DNA from 2 places in the Clostridium sp. CM027 genome. Region 1 is predicted to be linked to the other one. Evidence: a T-box and tRNA genes for the amino acid it is inferred to sense, from the RefSeq annotation. Region 1 holds a T-box; the other holds one or more tRNA genes.

Evidence for each region. A T-box is a leader RNA that pairs with one kind of tRNA and senses whether it is charged. The one in region 1 lies ahead of KTC92_RS03610 (threonine--tRNA ligase), so its partner is inferred to be a tRNA-Thr.
Region 2: it encodes a tRNA-Thr, which carries the amino acid that the T-box ahead of KTC92_RS03610 (threonine--tRNA ligase) is inferred to sense. The anticodon was not compared.

Annotation. Positions count from the first base shown of each region.
Region 1 is NZ_CP077725.1:716,724-732,132, reverse strand. Features, by position in the region: gene KTC92_RS03615 (hypothetical protein) at 437-685, shown strand; gene KTC92_RS18610 (His/Gly/Thr/Pro-type tRNA ligase C-terminal domain-containing protein) at 866-1,036, opposite strand; partial or broken gene KTC92_RS03610 (threonine--tRNA ligase) at 1,134-1,830, opposite strand; T-box leader at 1,920-2,144, opposite strand; gene KTC92_RS03605 (hypothetical protein) at 2,719-3,069, shown strand; gene KTC92_RS03600 (DUF4829 domain-containing protein) at 3,360-3,791, shown strand; gene KTC92_RS03595 (GNAT family N-acetyltransferase) at 3,772-3,984, shown strand; gene KTC92_RS03590 (DUF3784 domain-containing protein) at 4,778-5,107, shown strand; gene KTC92_RS03585 (hypothetical protein) at 5,718-5,861, opposite strand; gene KTC92_RS03580 (alpha/beta fold hydrolase) at 5,855-6,652, opposite strand; gene KTC92_RS03575 (nucleic acid-binding protein) at 6,856-7,050, opposite strand; gene megL (methionine gamma-lyase) at 7,506-8,708, opposite strand; gene KTC92_RS03565 (ASKHA domain-containing protein) at 8,777-10,453, opposite strand; gene KTC92_RS03560 (uroporphyrinogen decarboxylase family protein) at 10,453-11,484, opposite strand; gene KTC92_RS03555 (corrinoid protein) at 11,521-12,183, opposite strand; gene KTC92_RS03550 (DUF1638 domain-containing protein) at 12,208-12,873, opposite strand; gene KTC92_RS03545 (uroporphyrinogen decarboxylase family protein) at 12,886-13,962, opposite strand; gene KTC92_RS03540 (GyrI-like domain-containing protein) at 15,393-15,409, opposite strand, start outside.
Region 2 is NZ_CP077725.1:2,948,381-2,963,789, reverse strand. Features, by position in the region: gene rpoB (DNA-directed RNA polymerase subunit beta) at 1-1,392, opposite strand, end outside; gene rplL (50S ribosomal protein L7/L12) at 1,651-2,010, opposite strand; gene rplJ (50S ribosomal protein L10) at 2,128-2,628, opposite strand; ribosomal protein L10 leader region at 2,663-2,799, opposite strand; gene rplA (50S ribosomal protein L1) at 2,837-3,526, opposite strand; gene rplK (50S ribosomal protein L11) at 3,585-4,010, opposite strand; gene nusG (transcription termination/antitermination protein NusG) at 4,087-4,608, opposite strand; gene secE (preprotein translocase subunit SecE) at 4,655-4,879, opposite strand; gene rpmG (50S ribosomal protein L33) at 4,918-5,067, opposite strand; gene tuf (elongation factor Tu) at 5,259-6,452, opposite strand; tRNA gene KTC92_RS14045 (tRNA-Thr) at 6,534-6,609, opposite strand; tRNA gene KTC92_RS14040 (tRNA-Gly) at 6,619-6,693, opposite strand; gene sigH (RNA polymerase sporulation sigma factor SigH) at 6,763-7,380, opposite strand; gene KTC92_RS14030 (NYN domain-containing protein) at 7,480-7,989, opposite strand; gene rlmB (23S rRNA (guanosine(2251)-2'-O)-methyltransferase RlmB) at 7,998-8,783, opposite strand; gene thyX (FAD-dependent thymidylate synthase) at 9,096-9,902, opposite strand; gene KTC92_RS14015 (Mini-ribonuclease 3) at 9,902-10,324, opposite strand; gene KTC92_RS14010 (PIN/TRAM domain-containing protein) at 10,873-11,979, opposite strand; gene KTC92_RS14005 (CarD family transcriptional regulator) at 12,097-12,570, opposite strand; gene KTC92_RS14000 (DUF1573 domain-containing protein) at 12,717-13,121, shown strand; gene disA (DNA integrity scanning diadenylate cyclase DisA) at 13,159-14,223, opposite strand; gene KTC92_RS13990 (hypothetical protein) at 14,238-14,375, opposite strand; gene KTC92_RS13985 (ABC transporter permease) at 14,974-15,409, shown strand, end outside.

The DNA.
Region 1 (15,409 bases):
ATCTACATGGGAGAGTTAGTAATTACTCTTACATATAGACTATTTTAGTTTATTAAAAATCCCCATTATGATACCTCCTTGTAGTTTAGCAACTCACATTATTTTACAAATGTGTCTTAATATCAAGGACTATTATACCACTACCGATAAGCTAATTATAGTTTTAGATTGGGGGTTGTGTAGTAATAAGGCATAAACAGAATATAATTACAATTTATTACCGAATAGTTTTTTGTCCATTGGTTGCAATGGTCTCGCTTACCAGATAATATTTCTTTTGCTAAGTCAAATGAATAATACCCTACAATATTACATTGCATAATTTTGTATTTTTCAACATAATATGTTTTTTATATTACATCATAAATTATTCGATTTAAGATGTAATATTACAAAAAACATATTTTTAAATATGACTTAAGTAGAGGATAATAAAATGAAAAACAGACAAAAAAATAAACCAATATGTATATTAATTACTTTGATTATTTTTAGTTTTACTATGCTAACTACTAATATTACATCAAATGCAGCGGACATAAGTCCTAAAAATATAGATTTAGTAATAGTATTTGATGATAATAGTATTGATGAAAATATAAAAAATATTATAACTAATTCTGGTGGAAAAGTTGTAGAAGAATTTCCTGAATTAGTAATTAATAACCTGAATGTAACACAATAAACAATTGAGTTACATTCACATTGAGTCTATTAACTCGTTTTGAAAGAATTGTAAATATACTCTATTTTTAAAATCAGTCTTTTAAATTTGAAGTTATTGTTTCCTAATATAAAAAATCATACAACACAATAAAAATTATGTTATATGCTTTTTCTCCTATTTATGACTCATATGATACACCTAATTATCTAGCATTTTACCATCAATTTCCTGTGTGATCCTTGAAATAAAGGCCTCTAGTGAACAGTTACCCTCATCACCATTTTTTCTACTTCTGAGGGATATACTCTCTGAGTTTTGTTCTTTTTCACCAATAACTATGATATAGGGCAATCTTTCTATGCTACCCAAAATCACTCTGTGTATAACAATAGGTCTATGCTTTTCTCCATCACTGCCGATATATTGTAAGTCAAATCTTTGGGGAAGGTGTAAATCTAGTTGTATAGTTCCACATTTCTTTGTTTAATATCATAGGAGTTTCTATCTCAACATAACCATTTTTCTTATGAAGTTCTCTCCAGTACTCAATTAAATTATTCTTTAAAACTACACCATTGGGAAGGAAAAATGGAAATCCTGGTCCCTCATCCATTAAAGCAAATAATTTTAGTTCTTTACCAAGTTTTCTATGATCCCTTTTCTTCGCTTCTTCAATCATATTCAAATATTCATCAAGTTCACTTTTCTTAGCAAATGCCGTTCCATATATTCTTTGAAGCATTTTATTTTTTTCGCTGCCTCTCCAGTAAGCTCCTGCAACTGATAATAGCTTAAAGGCTTTTACTTTTGAAGTTGATAATACATGTGGCCCTGCACAGAGTTCTATAAAATCTCCCTGCTTAAAAAAAACTAATTCTTCTCCTTCTGGTAAATCATTAATGAGTTCTATTTTATAGATTTGTCCCTTATATTCCATAATCTTCAAAGCTTCTTTTATAGAAACTACTGATCGCTCTAATCTTAAGTCTTCTTTAACTATTTTTCTCATTTCTACTTCTATTTTTTCGAGTATATCCATAGTAAAGGGTTCTACTACATCAAAATCGTAATAAAATCCATTATCTATTGCAGGGCCGATAGCTAATTTAGCATTTGGATATAATAGCAAGTATATGATAGGCGGTGTGTCTAAGTGCCCTTCTTCTTCATTAGAATTTATTACAGTGCCATCCTTTATTACAACCTTTAACATAAACATTACTCCTTCAAAAAATAATAAACCCTCCCCAAAGTAAGGGACGAGTTTTATCGCGATTCTACCCAAATTACAGAAGCATAATTAAAAACACTTCTATCACTCAACACCACTAACGCCGGCTCGCGGAATTACCTACTTAAGTTCAGTAATCAACTCAGAGGTGGTTTTCAATATTGCTTGTTCAAGAAACCTTACAGCCGGTGAGTTTCTCCCTCTTAGAACAGCATACTATTTACTTTTCCTCTTCACAGTTTTTAATTAAAATTAGTATATTCTAAATTGTTTTCATTGTCAATATATGTTTCACTTTGGGGCTATTGCCTATTCCTTAAAAAATTCATTTTCAATGTAACATAACGAGTTGACTCTTTACTTTGAATGTATTACAAATCAGTCTTAATATAATAATAAGACTCCTCAGTCAAAGGCTGGTCCACATCCGATTTTCTCCTTCATGCTTCATACGAAAACCTGATGTGGCACAAGCTCTTTCACTGCTCTAGGTCACAAATGAAGCTTTAGACAATCTTACTCACTGCCTAGAAGTAAACTAATCTATTAAAGTACCTAAGCATTCATCATTCTATTTAAGTTTAGTAGCAGTCAGTAAACTTGTCCAAAGCAAATGAAATTATTCCCCCTTCATCCAGGGGAAACAGATCCTACTGCACTACAGCAGGATCTGTTTTTTGTTCTCAACCTACTAGGGGTATAGGTAGTAACGGAACTAAAAACGGCTATAAGTATGTAAATAAATGGAGTTGAAATTTAAGAATACATTTCTTAAAGCATCATATATATTTAATAATGCTTTAGGATGGAGATGTTATTTATGAAATTCAAATCAATAACAATGATACTAGAAATACTTTTATTTGTTGTTGGTGTGGCTGGATGTACAATGATGTTTATGCAAATGGGATTACCAACAGCCATGTTAACAATAATTACAATGCTTTTAATTATTAGTAGCACCTTTGAATTTATAAAAACTCAAAAACTGCGAAAATTAGTATACCCTATAATTACAACTTATTTTTTTGTAGGAATGCCTATTATAGAAAAGTTCACAAATAATGAAGTTTTCTTTGTGGGCTTTGCTGTATTAGGGTGTGTTATTACTATCATATTTGTTTATAAGGACTTAATAATAACCAACAAAGAAAAAGAATTACCACATTAAGAGGTCTCACCAACATAATTTTGAATCACACCAGTAGCAATTTTATAATATCTACGTAAATCTTAATGTATTTTACGTAGATATTCATAAATGTTTTGTTATACTTTACGAATATATTTTATAGCTTTTTTCAACCCTACGTAAAGGTATACCTTTACGTAGGGCAATTCGTTTTAACATCAAACTATAGTTTATAAAAATGGTGTTTAATGGTATAATTTTTCTAGTGATTAAGTCACAACGGTAAAATATTGTTCATTAAATGACTTTAAAATGAAGAGGGTTTTTATATGAAAAAAATAATAGCTTTTCTTTGTCTAATTTTAGTAGTATTATTTTTATTGGTTTATAAACAAGTTGGTAAAACCAACAATGCTGTAGTAAGTATTGGAAAATCAGATAAGTTTAGCCAAGGGGAAATGAATGATGCAACAAATTGTGTAAAGAAAAAATTCAAGGATTTTAGGGGATGTAGTCTTACAAAATTATGGTATGACGAAAAGAAATCAAATTATTTTATTGGAGGTTACTTGAAATATGGAAAAGGTTCAGCGAATGGTGTCAAGTCTGAGAATGTAATTGTTTTGCTTTCTACTTTTAATGTAGATTTTTCAGGAGGTGATGGGAGTTTTAATCCAAATTCAACTTATTCTAATTGGAATTGGACATTAATAAGGGATAGTAAAACAGGTAATTGGCGAGTTGACTGTTGGGGATATTAAAACTAATACAACTGAAATGTTAGCATTACTCTTAATAGAATGTGTAGAATTAGATATTAAAAAAGTCTTAATTACTTGCGACAAAAATAATATTGTATCGGTAAAGACTATGATAAATAATGGAGCTAAATTGGCAAATGAAATACCAGAAGGAAGTAGAATTACTCAAAGATATTGGATAACTTTAAATTAAATTAATAGCATTATCTATAAATAGAATAATTCGCATTTTTCTTATATTGATGATAAACATTGATATTAGTTAGTTTTAGGCTATTTTTTATTCTTGTTGGCGGGACCCCTCTTATCATTTAAAACCGCAAATTTCTTTATGTGGAATATATGTTATATACAGTATAATCAAGTAAATGGGGTGGAGCCACGGAACCGACAAAACCCACGTTAAGGAATATAGTTCCATAAACCTTCATTTTCGGTACTTAAATATAAACCTTAGGAATAGTCACTTTATACGTGATTATCAGTTCCAAAACTATTACCAAAAAAAAAGTATCAAAACAAATCGAATATAGCTTTTATGGTACTTATTTTTAAATATTATTTGCTTAACGTAGGCGAAAGTCATGTTTTATATCCATTTTATGTCTTAGCGTGGGGTTTGTCGGAAATGTTAGCGCTCCCCCTAAATAAGCTAATTAATAAAATTATGCGGAATATAAGGAGGACTTCGATATGACTGATTTAGAAAAGAATAACGATAGAGAAAGCATTGATGAAAATATAAAAAAATCTAAAAGCAAGCTACTAGTTATGGAGCCTATTTAAATGCCGTGAAATTTTGGTTTCACAGCATTGTATCTTTGAAATATATTTTTAAAGGATTGTAGATCTATAATATAGAATAAGCTAATTAAGCAAGTATTTTGTGTCGTGCTCGTATTTTTATGAGAGTTAGTTGTCTCTCAAACTAATAGAGAAATAGGAATTGATATAATATAACAATAATAAAATGCAGGAGATTTTATATGAGGAATACGGATGTATATGGGTTAATTATAATTACATTAATTATGGGAGGGATGTTTACATTTTTAGGATTGATAATTAAAAGTCAAAATGCAGGAGATATGCTGAATGGATTTGATGCGAAAAAATATAATAAAGATAAAGTATCAAGGATAGTAGGCGGAGATATGTTGTATACTGGTCTATTAATTATTCTTATAGGGGTTGGTGGGTTTTTTTTTAGTAGCAAATTTTATAATTATTTAACTATTGCACAGGTCGTTATTTTCGTACTAGGAATTATAAAAAGTATATATGATATGGATAAAAAATGTAGAATAAAAAAATAAATATGCAGTCTTAAAGTAAAAGATATAAGAAGATAAAGTGGTAGGTAATATTCATATATTTCGTCGCAAGTACCCCCAAGATCTTAGCTATGGTGGGTACTTGCTTTCAGTGCATATCTATACACTGAAAGTAACACAATACTAATTGTGTTACTTTCACATTGGGACTATTGCCTATTCCTTTGAAATTTCATTTTGCATGTATTACAAATCAGTCTTAATATAATAATAAGACTCCGCAGTCAAAGGCTGGTCCACATCAGATTTTCTCCTTCATTCTTCATACTAAAACCTGATGTGGCACAAGCTCTTTCACTACTCTAGGTCACAAATGAAGCTTTGGACAATCCTACTCACTGCCCAAAAGTAAACGTCCCAGAGGGCACAAAATCAATGTACTATATTTATAATATATCTTATAAAACAATACATTCAAATGTACAATAAGAAAAAAGGCTTTAGTTAAACCTACTATGAGCCTTTATATATCAACGCTTTATGTTATTTTTACGAATGTAAGGTTTTAGTCAAAATCGTACATTCGTTTGTGACGTAATTTATGAATATTTCGACTTAACTCGCACTAAAAAATATGCATATTTTTATTAGTTCATTTCGTTTCCTCGATAAACTCTTTTATTTTCGTTGAAACTGCATTCCCATGTCCTGTTATTAGATGTCCACCAGTTTCAAAAATGGCAGTTTTAGCATTTGTACGAGAAATAATTTTTTTGGTATCCTCATATTTTACCACAGATCATCTTTTGATTGAACCACTAAAATAGGAGCTGTTATTTTCTCAACTTTATAATCATCAAAATTAATATCCATGTCTAAATTCGTTATTGTTCCATCAGCCTTTATTCCGCTTTTACGTGGTTCTACAGGTAGCATGGTATTGTATATATCATTGTTAATATCGGATCCAAACATAGATTTAAAAACAAAGCCGAAATACTTTGTTGAAAGCCACATTGGGAAATCATTAACGATTATTGCAGGCGGACCCGTCATGCCTTTTATTTCTTCACGTGTCTTTTTTGTAGTAGGAACTCCAGATGAAAGTAAAATTAGCCCCTTGACACGATCGGGATATTCAATGGCAAACGTGATTCCTGCTGCACCTCCGGCAGATGTGGTAATAATATATGCCTTTTGAATCGAAAGCTGATCTAGTAAGCTTAAAAATGCTTTTGCTTGATTTTTCGGTGTTGGTTCAGAGGGTAAATCAGAGCCAGGATAACCGAAACGTGATGGAGCTATTTTTCGATAATCATTTCCCATAAGGCTTTTTAAAGATACAGAGCCTTGATCGTATCCACCAAAGATACCGTGGGATATGACTATTGTTTCACCGGAACCTTCGTCCATATAACTCATTTTACCATATTCAGTATCAATGGTTTTAACATCATAATGATTAAGATTTTCATATGATTTGCGAATATCAATGGTATATTGTATGGTTACAATGATTCCAAGCACAACTAATATTAACAGTAAATATACCCACATATGTTTGTACCATGTTTCCGTTAGTTTCAATTTACTTCCCCTCCTCAAAATACAAATAACATTTGTTTCACTTAAGTTACTCTTGTGGCGCGAGAATTTACAGATGCGTCTTAATATCAGGGATTATTATACAACTAACTATAAGCTCCTTATAGTTTTAGATTTATTTATAGAACGTTTTATAACCTTGTGATACTATATAAAACGTTAATACATTCCACCATTATATATGGTTACTTAACAACGTCTTTATAGTTATCAATATAAAAAATTACACAGCCACAATTAGGACAAACCGCTGCTTTGGGTGTACCATACGTTGTATTCAAAAAAAAATTGCCTTTTTTTGAAATTGTAATTCCACCAAAAGATTCAACTTTAAAATTCTCTATCATTTCAGTCTGGCATTGAGTACATATTTTTTTCATTTTTAAATCCCCCACGCTCTATTAATTATCTTCATTTTATATCACTGTTGCTACACTTTAATCTAAAATTTCGCAACAACATATAAATAAATTATACCATTGTGAGCAAAAAATCACTATTCTTTATAGTGGGAGAATTATAAAGAATTTATCCATTTTGTGTCTTAGCGTGGATTTTGTCGGAAATGTTGGCTCTACCCCATAGCCATCAAGCTAAGCCATATTGAATATTAGTAGCTGCTCCAGTGCTATTATAAGAGTAACTTCCTGTCTTGACATTAAAAGTTATATTCGTACCATTACTAGTATAGCCTCATACTTTTATTAAAAAAGATTTACTGTTTTTTATCAATTTATATACACTCAAAAATTTAGATTATCCACCTAAAACTTGTCTTGGTAATTAACAAAAAAAACACAGTCATGAGCTGTGTTTATCTATAAATCTTGACTTACTATTTAACAATCAAATTAAGTGCTCCATCTAAATCAGAAATAATATCTTTAACATTTTCAAGCCCTACTGCCAACCTTATTAAACCATCAGTTATACCAGCTTCCAATCTTTCTTCTTGTGGATATGAAGAATGAGTCATTGAAGCAGGATGTTCAATTAAAGTTTCAGGATCGCCTAAACTAACAGCTAATTTGCACATTTCAACTGCATTTATAACCCTTTTGCCTTCTTCTACTCCACCCTTTATTTCAAAAGCAATTACCGCTCCTGGAAGGCTCATTTGTTTTTTTGCTAATGCATATTGTGGGAAACTCTCAAGTCCTGGAAAATATACATTTTCTACTGCTGGGTGAGCTTCTAAAAATTTAGCTACAGACATTGCACTTTCACAGTGTCTGTCCATTCTAATTTCTAGTGTTTTCATTCCTCGTATAATCAAATATGCATCAAAAGGACTTAAACAAGCTCCTGTCATATCCTTAACACCAAATAATCTAACTTCATCAATAAATACTTTAGATCCAATAACAAAGCCAGCAATTACATCACCATGTCCATTTAGAAATTTGGTTCCAGAATGCACTACCACGTCTGCGCCTAGTTCTAATGGTCTTTGTATATATGGCGTGCTGAATGTATTATCCACCATTACTATGCAATTTTCTACTTCATGTGCAATCTTTGATATTTTATCAATATCTGTTATGAGTAACGTTGGATTTGCAGGTGTTTCTAAGAAAACAACCCTTGTATTTTCTTTCATAGCATTTCTTACATTTTCTAGATTCGTAACATCAACAAAAGTAACCTCAACGCCAAATCTTGCAATACCATTACTTAAAAATGCATGAGTACAGCCATAAATAGTTTTTGATGCCACTACATGATCTCCGGCCTTTAATAATGACCACATTGCTGAAGTTATGGCTCCTATGCCTGATGACATAGACATGCATGCTTCTCCACCTTCAAGTATTGCCAGTTTTTCTTCTAAAACTGTGTTAGTGGGATTTCCCAGTCTTGAATAAATATAGCCATCTTCTCTTCCTGCAAATCTATTACCACCTTGATCAGCTGAGTCAAAAACGAAGGTAGCTGTTTGATGTATTGGAGTAGCTAGTGCTCCGTATTGATCCACCTTACTTCCTCCATGTATAGCTTTAGTAGCAAATCCTTTGTTAATTAAATATTCTTTATTCATTATTAATTCCTCCTAATATTTAGTTATTACATAAATTAGTTAACACTATCAACACTTATTTCTTCACTCTATCTAAAGCTCAAGCTTTGTACAAAAACTTTATCAAAGTCTTCATAGTTTGAAAGTTCAATAATATCAACCTTTTTAACTACTGTCTCCATTTCCTTCCTATAAGACTTATTTAATAAAAATATTTGCCCTCCAGATTTTGAAGTATTTCCGACAAAGTCAATTTTGTCTTCAAGTTCTAAGGGTAGTAGACCTATATTTATTAAACTTTTTGCTCTGAGGTGGTAGCCAAAAGACCCTGCAATCAGTACTTTGTCTACTTTATTAGCCGTAATGTCTTTACTCCTCAGTAAAAATTCTATTCCAGCCCTAACTGCACCTTTTGCAAGCTGTACTTGCCTTATATCCTTTTGTGATAAGTAAACTTTATCAGTTATTTTAAATACCGTTTTGCCTTCATGTTTAACTATCTTTTCCTTCAATAGAGGTTTCACTTCTTCTTTATCTGTATCAACAAACTTACCATTTTTCTTAATTACTCCATGTTTAACAAGCTCACCAACAATGTCTAAAAGTCCACTTCCACAAATTCCAATTGCTTTGTCATCACCAATTGTTTTGACAGTTATGTTTCCGTCATCTTCTATATTGAAAAACTCTATAGCACCATTAGACGCCCTCATGCCATGAGTTATATTCATTCCTTCAAAGGCGGGGCCTGCAGCAGTGGAGGCCGCAGATAATTCTCCGTCTAAACTTAGAACCATCTCACCATTTGTCCCAATATCCACAAAAAGTGTAACACCATCTTTTTCATATAATTTAGCTGCAAGGATACCTGATGTTATGTCTGATCCAACATAAGCAGAAATTATAGGTGGAAGATATATTAGTCCAAAAGGGGAAATATTAAAGTCATGATGCAACGCTTCAACATGGTTCCCGCCAAAAATTTTAGGAGTATAAGGATACCTACCAAGCGAACTAGGGTTTATATTTGTTGCTAGATGTAACATACAAGTGTTTCCGCTTAGAATAACCTCATAGATATTTTCATTGGCTATACCTGCATTTTTACTTATTTCACTTATCATATTTTTAATTTCACGAGTAACACCACTATACATGGTATTTAAGTTCTTTTCCTCAGATGCAAACTTTATTCTCGACAAAACATCCTGTGCATGAATTGCTTGTGGATTTAGACAAGAAGTTGAACTAATTTCCACTCCATTAAATAAATCTATAAGAGAAGCAACCATGGTAGTTGTACCAATATCAACTACAACACCAAAATTCTTATTTTCCGTATTATTTGCTTCAATTCCAATAATTTGTTCCCCTGCATATACTCTCGTTACGCCTTCATCATCAAAATACTTCTTTTTAATTATAGGGTTAATTTTAAATTCAAAACTTTTGCCATGATTTAGAATTTTTAAGCTTTCATTTTGTTCCTTACGAGTTACCTCAACTAAAACATCCCCTATAACTTTTGTAGCACAGGATAATACAAATCCTGCCTTCTCTTCTTCTTTGGATAAATGATGTACTCCATTTGAAATTACATTCTTTATTGAGATGTTATCAAGCTTTACCTTGCATTTACCACAGGTTACAGCTGCATTACAAGGGGACTCTATTACGACCCCTGCAAGTCGCGCTGCTTGAAGAATTGTAGTTCCAACTTCAACACTAATTGTTATATTATCCGGAACAAATTTTACTTGTACCATTATTTTACACTTCCTTCCCTAACTGTTTTCGTAAAAGTATATATATTTTCAAGAGACGAAGAAGTACTTAAACCACATGCAGGAGATATAATATTTATACCATCTCGCAAAAGCTTCTCAGTTTGACTGGCAACTTTCTCTGTAGAACCAAATTCTAATAGGTAGGTACTTAAATTCCCCATAGTAGTAAGAGACGGGTACTCTTCTTTAAGAATACGCAAATTCACTAGTGAATCTGTGCTTATAGCATTGCATTTTATATTGGGCAACAGATTTTTTACAGCATTTAATTTACCACAAATATGAACTATAACAGGTACATTCAAAGAATGAATACCATTGATAAGCTTATTTAAATATCTTACAGCATATTCTTCAAACATTTTAGGTCCAAGTATTTCTCCAGTTGCTGTAGGATCTGCAATGGATATAACAGTAACTCCGTTATCAATCATAAGTTTTGCATACTCTATTAAAAAATCTGTTACATAATCAATAACTTTATGTGATCCTTCTTTATTCTTTCTTAACTCCTTCAAAAATGTCATTGGGTCAACCATAGAGGCAGAAGTACTTATAGGTCCAGTCAAACTGCCAATTACAGGCACGTCATCATTTTGCTTTGATATATAATAAACTGCCTGGATAATGGTATCAACACGTCCGTTTTTAAGAATTTCACTTATATTTTTAAATTCTACATTTGAAACGGAAGAAAATACTTCTGTAATAATTTTAGGTTCACAGGCAAGTGTTCCAAAATCTACTTTACTTCCAAGAACCTCAGCTTCTACAGTCATACAAAATGGAATCCCCAAGTTTTCAAAGCCTGTATGAGTATGAACATCCTTTGAAAGCAAGCACATAAGCTTACCATCCTTATGTGCCTGAGGCAAAGTATGCCCGGTTTTTTTCATTACATCTATTATAGCCGCATTCATCATTCCCCCTGGGCAAATAACAGGAGGCCTATCTACTTTTTCTTTATTTAAAACTCTTAGCAATCTTTCTTTTTGAGTAAGTACTTCCATTTTTAACCCTCTTTTCTTTTTAATTTTAAAAAGTAATTAGACTACAATTGAAGCAGCAACTAATTTCCTTGCCAGTCTTACAGCTTCTGCTGCATTTACCGAATACCCGTCTGCTCCAATTCTATCCGCAAACCCTTGTGAAATTGGACCTCCACCTATCATAATCTTAAATTTATCCCTGATATTTTGCTTGTCTAAACTTCTTATAACTTCTGCCATGTTATCCATAGTTGTAGTCATTAAAGTTGAAAGTGCTATTATATTTGCATTTTCCTCTTTCGCTCTTTCTACAAATATTGAAGGTGGAACGTCTCTTCCAAGATCAATAACATCAAAGCCTGAAGTCTCAAGCATAATCTTTACAAGATTTTTCCCTATATCATGAGTATCTCCCTCAACTACACCTATAATAACCTTGTGTTTCACTTCATTTTTATCTATTTTTATATGTGGTTTTAAAATATCAAGTCCTGCATACATTGCATCGGAACACATTAAAAGCTCTGGAATAAAATATTCTTCTTCCTCAAAAAGCTCTCCTGCTCTTTCCATACCTGCTGATAATCCTTTATCAATTGCTTCAAATGCATCATACTTCTGCGCAATTACCTCTTTTGAAATAGCTATTGCTACATCTTCATCCATATCAACCACTGATTCCGCTAGTTTCTTAAATAATATTTCTTTATTATCTGACATTTTATACCCTCCATTTTTAGTGCATTATTTTATACCAATATTAAAATCATCCTCTTTAACAATACCCCCGGGACTTATATTTATAAATTTATCATTGTCCCATGGACCTTTTACAATCTGTTCAATAAAAGTATCACTTCCTTTAATTGTGTCATGACTTAGGTTAAGCAGTTTTGCTATTTCTTCGGATTGTTCAATATCAGCCTTTTCGCTGCAACAACCGGTTTTAATAAACAATATCTGGTTATAACCTTCATACATTCTTGAGAGGACTTTTAGAGCTTTCTTTTCACCATATTTATCTTTAATACGATTGTGCTCAGCAAGTATTGATTTCTCTGAGTTCATATAACCACAAGATAAATAAAAGGTACCTGTTTTCTTTTCATAAATACCTTGATTTAATTTACCTGAATCAAGAAAAATTGAAATACAATCGTGTACTTTAGGTATTGTTAGAGTGCAATGGGTGGGCACCAAACCCTTAGCTGCCCCACCGCACAAGCCGAAAGCTAAAATAATTCTCGAATACCCTGTTGATCTTTCAATTATGCACTGCAATTCTTTCCTAAGTTTTTCAGGATAAAGATGTAGATTCATAGATATAAACTCAAATTCAACATCAAGTACTGGAGTTATAGAAAGCAACTCTTTTTTCATAACCTCACAAGCAATAATTTTCATAGTCATATAAATACCCCCTTATCTAAAAAGTTCAGGATCAAATGGATATTTGCCGTATTTCCTAGCTGCAGCACGTAAGGAAAGAATATTTTCAGGCGGAGTATCTATTGGCAAACCACAACCTAAAGCAAGAATATATCCCTTTGGACTGTCATAAGCTTTTCTAAGACATTCCTTTGCTTCTCTTTCAACATCTTGAGGAGTACCCAAATACATGGTGGCCGTAGGCTTCACATTGCCTACAAGGATTACTCTGTGACCTATAACCTTTTTTGCTTCTTTTAAATCTATAGTTTCATCAAGACTTAAAGCGCCTGCCCCGGCATCTGCCATAAGTGTCCAAATCTTTGTTGTATTTCCGCAAATGTGTAGGGAAGGAGCACTTTTACCAGAACTGATAATTGCATCAATAACCTCTTTTAAATATGGCAAAGTAAATTTTGCAAACATGTCCTTACTTATTAAAGCCCCTGAAGCAGTTGGTTCATCAATTTCTATGCTCACATCACGCTTAGCCACTTCCTTAATAAACGCAATAGTTGTATCTGTTACAAGTCTAAGAATCCTATGTGCAAATTCTGGATTTTTTCTTAAATCTCGTAAGAAATTTACTGTACCTCTAAGATTTCCTGCAGTTGTAAAAGGTCCTGGAATTCCAACAGAAACTGGTATTTCTTTTCCTAACTTATCTACAAGAGCTTCAGCAGTCTGTAAAATAAAGGGGAACCTACCGGACTTTTGAGGATCTGCCAAGGAAATCTTGTCCAAATCCGAAAAGTTCTTTATTGCGTAATCTGCAACATAAGGAGCCCCATGGTCAGGGAAAACAAGTTTACTTCCCAATGCTTCTGCGATTCCTCCAAGGCCTGGCCCGATAATGGTTGACTCAATGGCATATTTTTCATTTGCTGCAATTTGTCCCTGTAAAAATTTTTCTACTGAAAAATGAAGTTCAGACACCTTTACATTTATAAGATTTGCAGCATGATCACCAATACTAGGTCCACATTGAATTCTATCGTAAGACTTACCTTTTGCTATTGCTTCCGCTCTTTCTTTTGGAGTCATTTCATCTTTTAAATTTTGCCTATTCATATTTTCATTTCCTTTCTTGATTTATTTGTTTAAAATATAAATAAAAAGGTCAAAACAGCTTCTATAATTTAGAAATAATTTCATCCTCCAGTTTTCTGGTGAACCTCATTAATTTTTTTATAATACCTATATGTTTAATGGGTATTATATTAGTAATATACTACTTTGTCAACTTTTTGTGACTCAAACCTTTGAGAATGTAGATTGCAATATAAAATGTCCGGAAATTAAAAGAAAAATATAATGTTGGGGTATCGTCAGCAAAAATGTTATTTCGTACGCTAAGGAAAGTGTAGTTACATAAATGTAATTATTTCACTTGCTGAATTCATAGATCAGATTATTTTTATAAATCTCAAGTTTTAAATTCTTATGTACGAATGTAATCTTTTAAGCAAAACCTTACATTCATAAAAGCAACATAAAGCGTTGATATATAAAGGTTTATATCAAATTAAACTAACGCCTTTTCCCTTATTGTATATTTGAATGTATTGTTTTATCTGATATATTATAAATGGAGTACATTGATTTTGTGTTCTCAGGGACACTTTTTAGGAGTGAATTTATGATAGTAATAACCACTCACTTGATGAATAATATTGATTGTTTAGGACATCATAAATTTAATTTATATTGAAATTGACATCTTAAAGATTTAAATTGTTAAACTAAGCACTTTACAGCCTTAATCGTTACATTGTAAATATATTTTAAAACATTAATTATTTTACTCCGCAGTCAAAGGCTGATCCACAGCATATTTTCTCCTTCATTCTTCATACTAAAACCTGATGTGGCACAAGCTCTTTCACTACTCTAGGTCACAAATGAAGCTTTGGACAATCCTACTCACTGCCCAAAAGTAAACTAATCTATTAAAGTACCTAAGCATTCATCATTCTATTTAATCTTAGTAGCAGTCAGTAAACTTGTCTAAAGCAAATGAAATTATTTCCCCTTCCCCCAAGGGAAACAGATCCTACTGCACTACAGCAGGATCTGTTTTTTTGTTTTCAACCTACTATGGGTATATGTAGTAACGGAACCAAAAACGGCTATAAGCATGTAAATAAATGGATTTGAAATTCAAGAATACATTGCTTATAGCATCATATATATTTGATAATGCTTTAGGATGGAGATGTTATTGGGGTAGAAACCGCAAAGCGTAAATTCGCCCGGTTAAGCATATATTCCCAAGACGCTGATGCAATAAAACAGTTATTAAATATATGGGGTATTGAGACGATTCGTGAAAAAAACAGCCATAAGACAGTATTCTCCATTTTTGATGAACTATAAATCAAAAACGGAACTACTATTTCGTGGCTGTTATGATGTAAAGTATGAAGAATGGGACACAACTAATGCGTAAGACTTACGTATTTTATTAAATTCTATAACCTATAAATTATTAAAACTAAATTTTAGTTAATTGGTACAC
Region 2 (15,409 bases), 1.6 Mb from region 1:
TATTCCTTCTTGGTCTTGGATTGTCATTCTTTCTTTGACAACTCTTTCCATTCTAGATAAACCAATTCTAAATTGATTTTGTAAAAGTTCACCTACAGATCTAATTCTTCTGTTTCCTAAATGATCAATATCATCAATATAACCGATATCGTAAGTTAGTCCTAACTCGTAGCTCACTGTAGCATACATATCATCTTTAATTATATGTTTAGGTATTAATCTAGTTTTATTAGCTTTTATTTGTTCTTTAATTGATTCTTCATCACTAAAATTATCCAATATCTCTTTTAATGTTGGATAATGGACCATTTCCCTAATATTAAGATCAGAAATATCAAAGTTAACTACTTTATTAATGTTAACAAAGTGATTTCCTATAACTCTTAACACCTTATCCTCTACTTGAAGATCTACTACATTAATTCCTAAGTTTTGAATTTCTAGAGCAACTTCTCTATCTATCTTTTGACCTTTTTCAACTATAACTTCGCCAGTTGTAGGGTTAACAATATTTTCAGCAGCAATTTTGTTTGCAATTCTGTGATTAATTGATAACTTCTTATTAAATTTATATCTACCAACTCTTGATAAATCATATCTCTTAGCATCAAAGAATAGTGAATCAATAAGAGATACCGCACTATCCACTGTAGGTGGTTCGCCTGGCCTTAATCTCTTATATATTTCTATCAAAGCTTCTTCTCTTGTTTTAGTATTATCTTTTTCTATTGTAGCTTTTAGTCTTTCTTCTTCACCTAATAATTGATGTAAGTCTAAATCGCTACCATTATCCATCATAGCTCTGGCCAAAATACTTATAGGCAGTTTTCTTGTCTTGTCAATTCTAATATATACAATTTCATTAGAATCTGTTTCATACTCGAGCCATGCTCCTCTGTTTGGGATTACCGTTGCAGAGTAAAGTTTTTTTCCAGTTTTATCAACAGAATAATTGTAATAAACCCCTGGTGATCTAACCAATTGACTTACTATAACTCTTTCTGCTCCATTTATAACAAATGTTCCTTGTGGTGTCATCAGTGGGAAGTCTCCCATAAAGACTTCTTGTTCCTTAATTTCACCTGTTTCATTATTACGCAATCTAACCTTAACTTTTAACGGTGCTGCGTAAGTTGTATCTCTTTCCTTACATTGTTCTTCAGTATACTTAATGTTATCTGTATCAAGTTTGTATCCTACAAACTCTAGAACAAGATTCCCAGTATAGTCTTGAATAGGATTTATATCGTCAAAAACCTCTTGAAGTCCTTCTTTTAAAAACCAATTATAAGAGTCTAACTGTATCTCAATTAAATTTGGCATATCAGTTACTTCACCTATTTTTGAAAAACTCATTCTTGTTCTTTTACCTAATTGGACAGGATGTACCATCAGCTTTCACCCCTTGTATAAACTAAAATAACCAAAAACACACTTTCCCCTAGGACCTTATGCTTTTGGATTCACATATTTATTATGTTATTATAACCATTTTTGTTAATTCAATTCACATTAACCAGTAATTTCTTTTTTAACGTTAAACTACTAGTTTTAATGCATTACGCTATATTATCATAAGTATAATTCTATGTCAACATAACATTTTAAAAAAGGGCACTCTTATCTAAAAGTACCCTGTTTATGATAAAATTATTTTATTTCTGCTGCGCCGCCAACTTCTTCTATTTTAGCTTTTAATGCTTCTGCATCTTCTTTGCTTATAGCTTCTTTAATTGCCTTAGGTGCTCCATCAACTATATCTTTAGCTTCTTTTAATCCTAATCCAGTTATTTCTCTAACAACTTTAATAACTTTAATTTTGCTAGCGCCTGCACTAGTTAAAATTACGTCAAATTCAGTTTTTTCTTCAACAGCTGCTGTAGCAACTCCTGCAACTGCAACTGGTGCAGAAGCACTCACTCCAAATTCTGTTTCACACTCTTTTACTAATTCATTTAATTCTAAAACACTCATATCTTTTATAGCTTGAATAATTTCTTCTCTTGTCATTATAAATGCACCTCCGAATTTTTTTCATATAAATATTGTTTTGTACTTACCTTTTAAAAAAGGCATGATTTGAATCAATTAAAAATCGCTATGTAGTTCAGCTTAATATTTGAAATATTATTGAGCTGATTCCTTTTGCTCTTTAACTGAATTCAATAGGTATGCAAGATTTGATAATGGAGCTTTGAAGCTTCCAAGTAATTTTGCAATAAGAACATTTCTTGGTGGTATTGATGCAAGAGCATTAACCTCGGCACCATCGAATATTTTACCTTGAATTATGCCTGCTTTAAGCTCTAATTTTTTATGAGTTTTTGCAAATTCATTTAAAACTCTAGCTGCAACAGTTGCATCTTCATATCCAAATGCCATTGAAATAGATCCTTGTAGGTGAGTTTCTATACCTTCAATTCCTAATTCCCTAGCCGCTAGAATAACTAAAGTGTTTTTATAAACTTTATATTCTACCCCAACTTCTCTAAGGTTTTTTCTTAGTTGCGTATCTTCTTCTACATTTAGACCTTGATATTGACTAAATACTACACCTTGAGCTTTTGCTAATTTTTCTTTTATTTCTGCTACTTTTGCTTCTTTTACTTGTCTATTATTGCTTAACACTATATATCCACCTCCTAACAGTTTTTAACTGCTTTATAAAAAATTAAAATCTCTCCGTAGACACGAAGAGACCTAATATATGTATACAAGTATACTTATAGGAATCCTCGGTAGGCATGTTGTCTTTTACGCTTTCGCACCTACTATCTACGGAATATCATTTATTTCACTCTGGAAATTGTATCATGTTTAACCCTATTTGTCAATACTAGTCTAATACTTTAGCTTGATTGACTTTTATTCCAGGTCCCATAGTGCTTGAAACTGATACTGATTTTAAGTATTGTCCTTTAGCTGCTGATGGTTTAGCTTTAACTACTGCTTCCATTAAAGCATGAAAGTTTGCAACTAATTTGTCAGCACCAAAAGATTTTTTACCAAGCGGTACATGAATTATAGAAGTTTTATCAACTCTATACTCAACTTTACCAGCTTTTATTTCATTTATTGCTCTAGCAACATCAAATGTAACTGTTCCTGACTTTGGATTTGGCATTAATCCCTTAGGTCCAAGTACTCTACCTAATTTACCAACAACACCCATCATATCTGGAGTAGCAACAACTATATCAAATTCAAACCAATTTTCTTTTTGTATTTTTTCAACTAATTCATCAGTTCCAACGAAGTCTGCTCCTGCAAGTTCCGCTTCTTTAGCTTTCTCGCCTTTAGCAAAAACTAAAACTTTAACTGTTTTACCTGTTCCATGAGGAAGTACTACTGCACCTCTAACTTGTTGGTCTGCATGTCTTGGATCAACACCAAGGCTTACAGCGAGTTCTATAGTTTCATCGAACTTAGCTTTAGATGTTTTCACCACAAGTTCCATAGCTTCTGTTGGTGTATATAGAGCATTTTTATCTATAAGCTTAGCGCTTTCTATGTAATTTTTTCCCATAATAGTATCCTCCTTCGTGGTAATAACGGTTTTTACCTCCCACGTAATTAATTTAAAATTATTCTTCTACAACTATTCCCATACTTCTTGCTGTTCCAGCTATCATACTCATTGCAGATTCAATTGATGCTGCATTTAAATCTGGCATCTTAAGTTCTGCTATTTCTCTTACTTTAGCTTTAGAAACTGTAGCAATTTTGGTTTTGTTTGGAACACCAGAACCGCTTTCTAATCCAACTGCTTTCTTTAACAATATTGCTGCTGGTGGAGTTTTCAGTATGAAACTAAAAGATCTATCTTGATATACTGTTATTACTACTGGTATTATCATACCTGCTTGATCCGAAGTTTTCGCGTTGAATTCTTTACAGAATCCCATGATATTAACTCCGTGTTGTCCAAGTGCTGGTCCAACTGGTGGTGCTGGGGTAGCTTTTCCTGCAGGAAGTTGAAGTTTTATCATCCCTGTTATTTTCTTAGCCATGAATTTATACCTCCTATATTGTGGTAAACGGATTAAAAATCCTCCCACTTACTAAAACTTTCGTTTTATTAAGTATCTAGTCTAGTTTTTGTATTTGATTGAATTCTAGTTCAACAGGAGTTTCCCTGCCAAACATATTTATAAGTGCTTTAATTTTTTGCTTTTCCAAATGAATTTCTTGTATTAAAGCAACAAATCCTTCTAATGGTCCAAATGTCACCTGAATATTCTCACCTATTTCGTAGTCAACAACTATAGTTTTTTCTGCTATACCCATAGTTCTAACTTCATCTTCAGTAAGAGCTACCGGTTTAGAACCCGGTCCTACGAACCCAGTTACACCTCTGGTATTTCTAACTATATACCAAGATTCATCTGTCATAAGCATTTTAACCATAACATAACCTGGAAACACCTTTTTTAAAGTTATTTTCTTTTTTCCATCCTTTACTTCAACTACTTCTTCCATAGGTACTTGAATATCATGTACATATTCTTCAAGATTTCTATTTTCGATCGCTTTTTCTAGGTTGACTTTAACTTTATTTTCATAACCAGAATATGTATGTACAACATACCATTTAGCTTTATCTGCCATAGCTCAAGGGGTGGAGTATTCCGTCCCCCTACCTCCTTCCTTTACCTTATTTAAAGATTAGTTTATAGAGGTTCTTAAAACCATAATCCAACAAACCTATTAAAATCACAAAAATAAAACAAAAACTTGTCACTGCAAAAGTTGCCTTTTTAACATCTTGTTTTGAAGGCCAAGTTATTCTTTTCGCCTCTGCCTTAAGTTCATTGAAAAACTTCACTATACCTTTTTGGTTTGATTTTTCCTTTACTTTAACATTCCCAGTAACAGCCATTTTATTCACATCCCTACTGTTTTGTGTTTAATGCTGTATTATTTTGTTTCTTTATGAAGTGTATGTTTGTGGCAGAACTTACAGTATTTCTTCATTTCTATTCTGTCTGGGTTATTTTTTTTGTTTTTCATTGTATTGTAATTTCTCTGTTTGCAATCAGTACAAGCTAAAGTTACTTTTACTCTCACAATCTACACCTCCCGGTTTTCCATCTATTTAAGAAAGCTCATACTTATTAAGCGCTAAGCTATCTTTAGCATTTTTGTTATACTTAAATAAGTTATCACAATTTAATACATATGTCAATGAATTAGTTCAAGGTGTTTTTTTATTAAACAATTTTCTTTCTTCTAATTCATAATGCATTTTTTTGTTTGTATTATTTAACTATTGAAGTAACAACTCCTGAACCTACTGTTCTTCCACCTTCTCTGATTGCGAATCTTAATCCCTCATCCATTGCTACTTGAGTGATTAGTTCAACATTCATGTCTATGTGATCTCCTGGCATTACCATTTCCATTCCGTCTGGTAATTTTATTGATCCAGTTACATCAGTTGTTCTGAAATAAAATTGTGGTCTATATCCGTCGAAGAATGGAGTATGTCTTCCGCCTTCTTCTTTTTTAAGTACATATACTTGACCTACAAATTTATCATGTGGATGTATTGAACCTGGCTTAGAAAGTACTTGACCTCTTTGAATATCTGTTCTTTGTACTCCTCTTAGTAATGCTCCGATGTTGTCTCCGGCCATTGCTTGATCTAAAAGTTTTCTGAACATTTCAACTCCTGTACATACAACTTTTCTTTTATCTTCGCTAAGTCCTACGATTTCTACTTCTTCTCCAACCTTAAGTATCCCAGCTTCAACTCTTCCTGTAGCAACTGTTCCTCTACCTGTGATTGTGAATACATCTTCTACTGGCATTAAGAATGCTTTATCTGTTGCTCTTGTTGGTGTTGGAATGTAGCTATCTACTGCTTCCATTAATTCAGCTATGCATTTTGATGCTTCTTCATCAGTTGGGTTTTCTAATGCTTTTAATGCTGATCCTGTTACTACTGGAATGTCGTCACCAGGGAAGTCATACTCACTTAATAATTCTCTTACTTCCATTTCAACAAGTTCTAATAATTCTGGATCATCTACCATATCTGCTTTGTTTAAGAATACTACTATATATCCTACTCCAACTCTGCTTGCTAATAGTATATGCTCTCTTGTTTGAGGCATTGGGCCATCTGCTGCACTAACAACTAGAATTGCTCCATCCATTTGTGCTGCGCCTGTGATCATGTTCTTTACATAATCTGCATGTCCTGGGCAATCAACATGTGCATAATGTCTATTATCTGTTTCATACTCAACATGTGATGTATTTATTGTAATTCCTCTTTCTCTTTCCTCAGGTGCTTTGTCAATTTGGTCAAACCTAGATACTTCTGCTAAACCTTTAGTTGCGAGTACTGCTGTTATTGCAGCTGTTAATGTTGTCTTGCCGTGATCTACGTGCCCTATTGTTCCAATGTTTACGTGTGGTTTGCTTCTTTCAAACTTTGCCTTTGCCATTTTGTATTCCTCCTCAATATAAATAATTACACTTTTGTGCAAGTAAACTCATCCTAGTGTATTGTACGGATTTAATAGTTATGGAGCCCATAACCGGAATTGAACCGGTGACCTCCACCTTACCAAGGTGACGCTCTGCCGACTGAGCTATATGGGCATTAAATTTTGGAGCGGGAAACGGGTATCGAACCCGCGACACCCAGCTTGGGAAGCTGGTGCTCTACCACTGAGCTACTCCCGCCGACGTACAACTTAAAGCTATACACCAATTATTGATTATACTACTGTTTATTTTTTTGTCAATGTATTTTCACCTTTTGCTTAGACATTTTTCTAATTTTCTTTTTACTCTTTGTAGCGCATTATCAATAGACTTTGCATGCCTATCTAAATCACAAGCAATCTCTTGATAAGATTTACCATCTAAGTATGACATCAACACTTCCATCTCTAGTTCTGAAAGAACTTCCCCAATTTCATTTTGAATGCTTATTACTTCTTCACGGCTTATAACTAGCTCTTCGGGATCAGTAATTTTAGCACCTGATAACACATCCAATAATGTTCTGTCTGATTCCTCGTCATATATTGGCTTATTTAAAGATATATATGTATTAAGGGGAATGTGTTTTTGGCGAGTAGCTGTTTTTATTGCTGTAATTATCTGTCTTGTAACACAAATTTCTGCGAAAGCCCTAAAAGAAGATAATCTATCTGCCTTAAAATCTCTAATGGCCTTATAGAGACCTATCATTCCTTCTTGATAAATATCTTCTTTATCAGCCCCAATCAAAAAATACGACTTAGCCTTGGCTTTAATAAAATTCCTGTATTTATTAATTAAATATTCTTGTGCTCTAACATTTCCATTTTGTGCTTCAATGACTACTTCTTCATCCAATCTTTCTTCAAAGCATGAAGTATCCATACTAGCTCTAATGATTTTTTCCAACAAATATCCCCTCCACACCAAACATGTGTCATATAGATGATTATACCTTAGTGCAATTTCTATAGTCAAGAAAATTCAATGGCTCCTGCGTATTTTTTCAAGTTTTTTTAATGTTTTTTCATCTATTCTCTCTTCTAACCAATTTCTTTTTCCTAAATGCTTTTTTTCGATATTTATTTGAATCTCTTTTTGTGTACTAATTACTTCGTGATAAAATTCAATGGAAGACATTCGAGTGGCCCCTCTTTGAAAGGTAACTTGCTGCTCTAGCGAGTCTGACGTGACAACGCAGACTTCGGATTTTCGTCCTATATTATTGACCATTCTCTCAATATAATCATCTGCCGTTTCGCCCTCTTTTGTAAAAATCACAACTAAATTTCCTTGTCTTTCTTTTTTTTGAAGGCTACCTTTAACCATTTGTGCATCAAAAACTATAAATATTTTATACCCTTTAAATCCCGAGTGATTTTGAAGAGTGTCAATAAGCTGCAGGCGTGAAGATTCGTAACTAAAATCTTTAATCTTTTTAAGATTTGGCCAGCTATTTATAACATTATACCCATCAACAAAAACTGTTTTCACTTTTTACCTCATTTAATCTTTTGCTTCATAATTTCATACATTATTATACCACCTGCAACCGATGCATTTAAAGATGTTATTTTCCCTGCCATGGGTATTTTTACTAGAACATCACATTTTTCTTTTGTAAGTTTAGAAATGCCTCTACCCTCACTTCCAATAACAAGGGCTACCGCACCAGTTAAATCAGTATTAAAAACATAATTTTCGGCATCCATATCCGCACCATAAACCCATACTCCGAGTCCTTTTATTTCTTCAATAGTTGCATTTATATTAGTTACTTTTACTATTTTCATATGTTCAATTGCACCAGCTGATGTTTTATACACTGTTGGTGTAACTCCCACATTTTTTCTCTTAGGTATAATTATTCCGTGAGCTCCGCATACCTCTGCAGTTCTTATGATAGACCCAAAGTTATGTGGATCTTCAATTTCATCTAGTATAATTATAAAAGGCTTTTCTCCTCTTTCTCGCGCATATTCAAATATGTCATTTAATTGAAAATATTTGTAAGGTGTTACTATAGCAATAACTCCTTGATGTGATGAAGTTTGTGATATTTCATCTAGTTTTCTTCTATCTACTTCTTTCGTAACAATTCCTTTTTCTTTGGCTAATGCTAGTACCACGCTTATAGATCCTACCATATCACCTTTGGCAATAAGAATGTACTCTATGGTTCTATCTGATTTTAGCGCTTCTATAACTGCATTTCTTCCTTCAACTAAATCCTCTCTAATGATTTTAGTCTCAACTTCTTTATTAACATTGCTATTCTTAGGGCTTATTTCAGTTCTTTCCCTAGCAAATTTTTTGTTTTCTGGTGCATTCTCTTCACTTTGTTTGTTTCTTTTATTACCTACTCTGCCTTTATCTTCTCTACTTTCTTTTGTACCCTGCTCGTCACCTCTAAATCTTCTGGAAGACGCTCCACCTTTATCATATTTACTACTTGAAAACCCTCTACTTTCTTTCGCACCTTTTTCGCTCGTCCTAACCCTTTTAGACCCTGTTCCAGTTTTCTCTTCCCTACTACTTCCAAATCCACTGTTTCCTTGATATTTTTTATTATCGCTCATTTCAAATACCTCTCTCTTTATCTATTTAACTTCATATTCTTTTCTTATTTCCATCATTTTTCCACAACTCATACCGCCTTCAGGGCATGGTCCACTAACACAACTTGGCCCTGCATATTTAAAAAGTACAGGTGCTACACTCCTCGCTTGCATCAGCATTGTTTTTGCCATTTGACGTATTTCCCATTGAGCTCTAGTACAACATCTCTGATTAAAGAAATGAATTAATTCTCTAGCATTCATAGTAACTATCATTTTAGTTTCACAAGCATTTGGAAATACATATCTCGCATCTTCGATAGCCTTTTTCTCAGCTTTGCCCTTAATAATTGTATATTGTTTTTTCTCAATTTCTTCAGTATTTATTAATTTTTCATCCTTTAAATATTCTTTTAAAAGATTAGCCAATTCATTTCTACACAATATCTCTACTAACTGATTATACTCCTCTTGAATGCGCTTCATAGATTCTATGAATATTATTTTTGCTTCTTCATCTTTTTCAATATTGGGAGGAATTATATATTCAAATTGTTCAAGCTTTACATATCTCTGACTCTGTTGAGAATATGATGCCACCCTATGTCTCACTAATTGATGGGTCAAACTTCTAGATATGCCCTCAATTGCAAAAGTAAAGCTCACATGTTCTATTGGCGAATGATGGCCATAAGTCATTAACATGTCTAACAACTTTTGTGTTTTTTGTTCATTCAAACCTTCTAGTATTTCATCAACCCCAACTTGACTATAACAGAGTTTAGCTGCCGCTGCTATAATTTTTTCTGGATTAGGCGTATGTTCAATTAATTTAACCTTAAGCACAATTACTCAGCCCCCAAATCGTGGTTTATAATCTTCTCGAAAATATAGTTTAGTCTTTCATTCTTTTCACTTAAATATAGAAATCCCACTAAAGCTTCAAACCCCGTAGCCCATTTATATTCATTTAAATCTCCATTTTTAGGTGTTGTGCCACTTTTAGAGTTTCTAGCTCTTTTAAATATACTGAGCTCTTCTTCATTTAGATTTTCTATAAAGAATTTCATATACTCACTTTGCGCATGTGCTTTTACATGTTCAACTGTTTTAATATGAATTTTATGAACATTCATATTTCTATTTTTTTCCACAAGATAGGTTCTAATAAATACCTCATAAACTGCATCTCCAACTAATGCAAGCACTAGTGGATTTATCTGTTTAACTTGTTCTACTGTAAATTTACCCTTTAGCATATTAAATTCCATGCTTATTCTCCTTTTTATTTATTAGACATTTCTATGATAAAAGGTAGTAGCCATTGTATGGTGGCTTATAACACGGCTACTACTTTTTATCGTTATAGGTATTTCTATATCAATGTACTTACTAAGGTCCTGCCCATCTTTACCGCTTATATCTTTTATCCTTGAATTTATTATTTACATGATACACATTTAAAATAAAAAACATCAAAAAAATGATAAAGCTCACCCTGTTTTAGGGCGAGCTTTATCACGGTACCACCTAAATTTGTACTCATTTTTTAACGGTTATTCTACCGGTAGTTTTGCTACAGCTCCGAAACGGGTTAAAAACTTTGAAAGTCTCTCAACCTACTATTTAATTTAGATTTAATATTTTTTATAGTTATTAATCAATATACACATTAAATATGCTACTGTCAATAGTAAAACCATCATCTAAGTTGTCACTAATAGCTTATAACATATTCGTTTATAAATGTTCTAGACCCATCATTAATAAGTACAATAGCATCGTTTTTACTTATAAAAAAGTTACTCACACAATATGACTAACTTTTTACCAAAGAATCCTTATTTTTAGCAAAAATCATTCTACCTGCTGCCGTCTGAAGTACTGATGTTACAATAACAACTATATTTTCACCAATATATCGTCTTCCACCTTCAACAACAATCATTGTACCATCATCTAAATAAGCTATCCCTTGGCCCGATTCTTTTCCATCTTTCATCACTTGAATTTTCATTTCTTCCCCTGGTAGAACTACTGGCTTTACTGCATTTGCAAGTTCATTAATATTTAAAACTGGAACTCCTTGGAATTCAGCTACCTTGTTAAGATTAAAATCGTTAGTAATTACTTTACCATTCAAAACTTGAGCTAACTTAAGAAGTTTGCTATCTACTTCTGCAATATTGGGAAAGTCTTTCTCCCAAATTTCAACTTCTATATTTAATTCCTTTTGAATTTTGTTTAGTATATCTAATCCTCTTCTGCCTCTATTCCTTTTAAGCCCATCTGATGAATCAGCTATATGCCTAAGCTCCTCCAATACGAAAGTTGGTATTACTAGTGGCCCTTCAACAAAACCCGTTTGACAAATATCAAATATTCTACCATCAATTATTACTGATGTATCTAGCACCTTAGGATTTTCATTAGTAAATCCTTTGATTTTCTTATCTTTGAATCCATCTTTCCTTTTAATGCTTGTAAAGAAGGATAATATTTCATCTCTTTTTCTAGCGCAAATATCTGCTCCTAAAGCTGCCATTATAACAGTAAAAATAACTGCAATAATATTCCATATAAGAGATTGGTACTTAAATAATCCCGCAAACAAAGATGCTATTACAAGCCCTATTATTGCCCCTCCTGTACCAAAAATAATTTGAGAAGTCGGCATTTTTTGTGTGCTTTTCTCCACATGATCCATAAACTTCATTATAAAAGATACGATTATAGGAGATATTAGAAATAAAATAACTCCAAAAATTAAAGTAGAAAAAATAATGAATATTATTCCTTGAATTGTACCATTTTTTAAATAATTAAGCCCACCTAAATAGCTTGTGCTTAGAAGCATATCTCCTATTAAGTACCCCAAAATTAGTCCTATGATTGTAAAAAGTCCTCTCAAAATTTTTTTTAACAAAAAATTTCACCTCCTTCTAAATTATTAACACTTATTTGGATTTATATCCTGTTATTATCTAATATATACTATAAAGTTGTGCATTTCAATAAAATGCACCCTAGAATTAACAATTTGTTAAACGAAATCCCTTATTTTGTTTAACGCTTGTTCCATATTAAGTTCAAACACTAACATTATTTCACTGGCTACCATCCCTTCAACTCTTTCTAGAATCTTTAACTCACCCGGTGGAAGCATATCTTTCTTCTTTAAATAATATAAATCCCTAAGTACCTCGCACATTTTTAGAGCATTACCACTTTGGATTTTTTTCTTGTTAAATCTATATCTATTATTCCAATTACTTTCTATACAATTGGACCTATTTGATATTGTATTTAAAACTGTTTCTAATTCTACTTTATTTGAAATGTTTCTTATTTTATGTTTCTCTATTTTATCTATCGGAATCATAAAATTCATATTATCTAATAAAAGATATATATTTATATATTTACATTTTATATTATACAATTCTTCACTGTTTATATTCTGTACATACCCAGCACCATAATATGCTACAAATATTTTTTGGCCAATATTTAACATAACACGCCCCCTATTAATAAAACTCCTGTTGCTTTATTATATATTCATAAGGTTAAATGCGTACTTAATTTATTGACAAAAACGTAATGTAAATCCTATAATAAAGATAGTATAGCTACTTAAATGATTAAAAGGAGTTGAACTTAATGAAAGATTGTATTTTTGATAATTTTCAAAACTCTGTGGATGAGTCCCTATTACGACACAAAAGTATTTTGGATATAATCACCAAACTTCAAGAGTCTCAGGCTAGAGTTAACAGAGCTGTTGCAAAGTCTGTTACCAATTGTGGTTGTATTGGCGTGGAAGCAAAGAAGCAATATACTCCTGCTGATATAGATGATTTAGATTTGGATACTCTTAGTGCTTCACTTGATACCCACATGCTAGGTAATCTTTGTGAAAACTGTAGAGAAGTCTTAGAAAAAGAATTAGGAAACAACCTTTTTTATATTGCTTCTTTATGTAATCTTGTAGACTTAAACTTATATGATATTCTTTTAAAAGAGTATAACAAAATAAGTACCTTAGGTAAATATACTATGCGTTAGTAAATATAGCATAAAATAAGTTAAAACTTATTTTATGCTATATTTGCTTATCTAACATAAATTGCTCTTTTAACCTTCTTAACCCATTTTTAATAGCTTTAGCCCTTGCTTCCCCAATACCTTCTACGCTATCAAGTTGTTGATAAGAAGCTTCCATTGTAGTTTTTAATTCTCTAAAGTGCTTAACTAAATTTTCTATAACATTTACAGGTATTCTAGGTATCTTACCAAGCATTCTATATCCTCTTGGAGAAATTAGAGTATCTACTAACGGAACACCTATATATCCAATAATCCTAGAAATAAAATCTAAATCCATGAGCTCTTCAGAACTCATATTTTCTATTTGGCTATATATTTGCGTATAATCCATACCACTTTGACAATAATCCCTTATTAAGAGTATCCCATCCTCCTCAACACTTCTAATTAACTCATTTAGTTGCATTGAAATTAGTCTGCCCTCATTTCCTAGTTCACATATATGCCTTTCAATTTCACCAACTATCCTCATAACCATTTCTGTTCTTTGTATTGCTGATATTACATCAAACAAGGTTGCTAAATCTTGAAATTCTAAAAGATTTAGATTACTTACTACTCGCTCAAGAACTGAAACATACTTTTCTAATGTCTGAATAGCTTGATTTGCCTTCGCTAAAATAATACTACTATCTCTTAAAACATATTTTATATCATCTTTGTATACAGTTATGATGGTTCTTCTTTGTGATATTGCAACAACAGCATACCCAGTCTGCTTAGCTATTCTTTGAGCTGTCCTATGCCTTGTCCCTGTTTCAAAAGTGGGTATTGTAGGGCTTGGCATGAGCTGAGTATTAGCATATAATATTTTTTTCAAATCACTGCTTATTACTATGGCTCCATCCATCTTTGCTAGTTCATATACATAAGCAGGGCTATAGTCCGCATTTATTCGAAATCCGCCATCTACGATGTCTAATATTTCCTTACTGTCTCCTAAAACAATAAGCCCTCCCGTTTTAGCTCTTAAGATATTTTCAAGTCCTTCCCTAAGCGTCGTTCCAGGGGCCATTCTTTTTAATATATTCATAAGTTCCTTGCTTTTTTCTTCTCTCATCTTTTTCTCCCTACTTAATAAATAGTGCCATTAAAAAATCTTATAATATCTTTTAATGAAGCCGTCCCTATAATATTAATATCCTTAGCATTAATTTTCTTTTCGCACTTATACAATAATTGTTTGTCGAGCTTTATTTCCTTACTTTTCACGCTAGACAATACCAAGCCCTAACTCTCCAGAAGTCCCATCTAAATTTAGTCGCCCTACTACATTAACATAAATATCACAATTATAAAAAGTAACCCTTTATTTTTTTCTAAACTAGTCTCTTAAATAAAAAAACTAGAAGCATTTAATATTTGAGTAGGCCTTCTTGTCTCATTATAATATTATACAAGATTAAATAAATTCTTACAAATAAAATAAATTATATTATTTATATTTGCATAAGGTTGTACACCCTATAAAACCGAAATAATAAAATAGTTTTAACGAAAAAATATTCTTGATTATTAAAGATAAGAATGGTATTATAAATATAATATTTTTTTAAGGAGAGATTAATTATGAAAAACTTATTAAATCAAAAAATACAATTTGTCTTTAGTCGCCAATTTACATAGGATTTGTACCTAAAAATTAAACATAGGTACAGGTCCATTGATGCTTGCATCAAATGATTTGTATCTATGTTGACTATGATTATAAGTTTTTCATAAGTTATATGAAAAAAGTCACATAGATATTCTATGTGGCTTTTTTTTGTATTTTAAATATCTTTTCTTAATTTTACAAAGGAGGATTTTGATGGAAGTCGCAACAGGAATATTAGTACAAAGCTTAATTTTATCAATCATGGTATTGGGGGTGTATATAAGCTATAAAATTTTGGACTTTCCGGACTTATCTGCTGATGGAAGTTTTTCCTTAGGGGCAGCAATAATAGCTGTAACCTTAAAAAGTGGAATTTCTCCTATTTTAGGCTCAGTGCTTGCGCTAGCTTCTGGGTGTATAGCGGGGTTATTAACGGGAATACTCCATGTTAAATTTAAAATATCAAACTTACTTTCAGGCATTCTAGTAATGGGGATTTTATATTCTCTAAACCTACGGATTATGGGAAAGGCAAACATTGCCCTCTTTAATGATGAAAATATTTTTTATGATTTCAACCCTTTAATTGTAGCTTTAATCTTAGTTGTAATATTTAAAGTTGCTATCGATATGTTTTTAAAAACAGGAT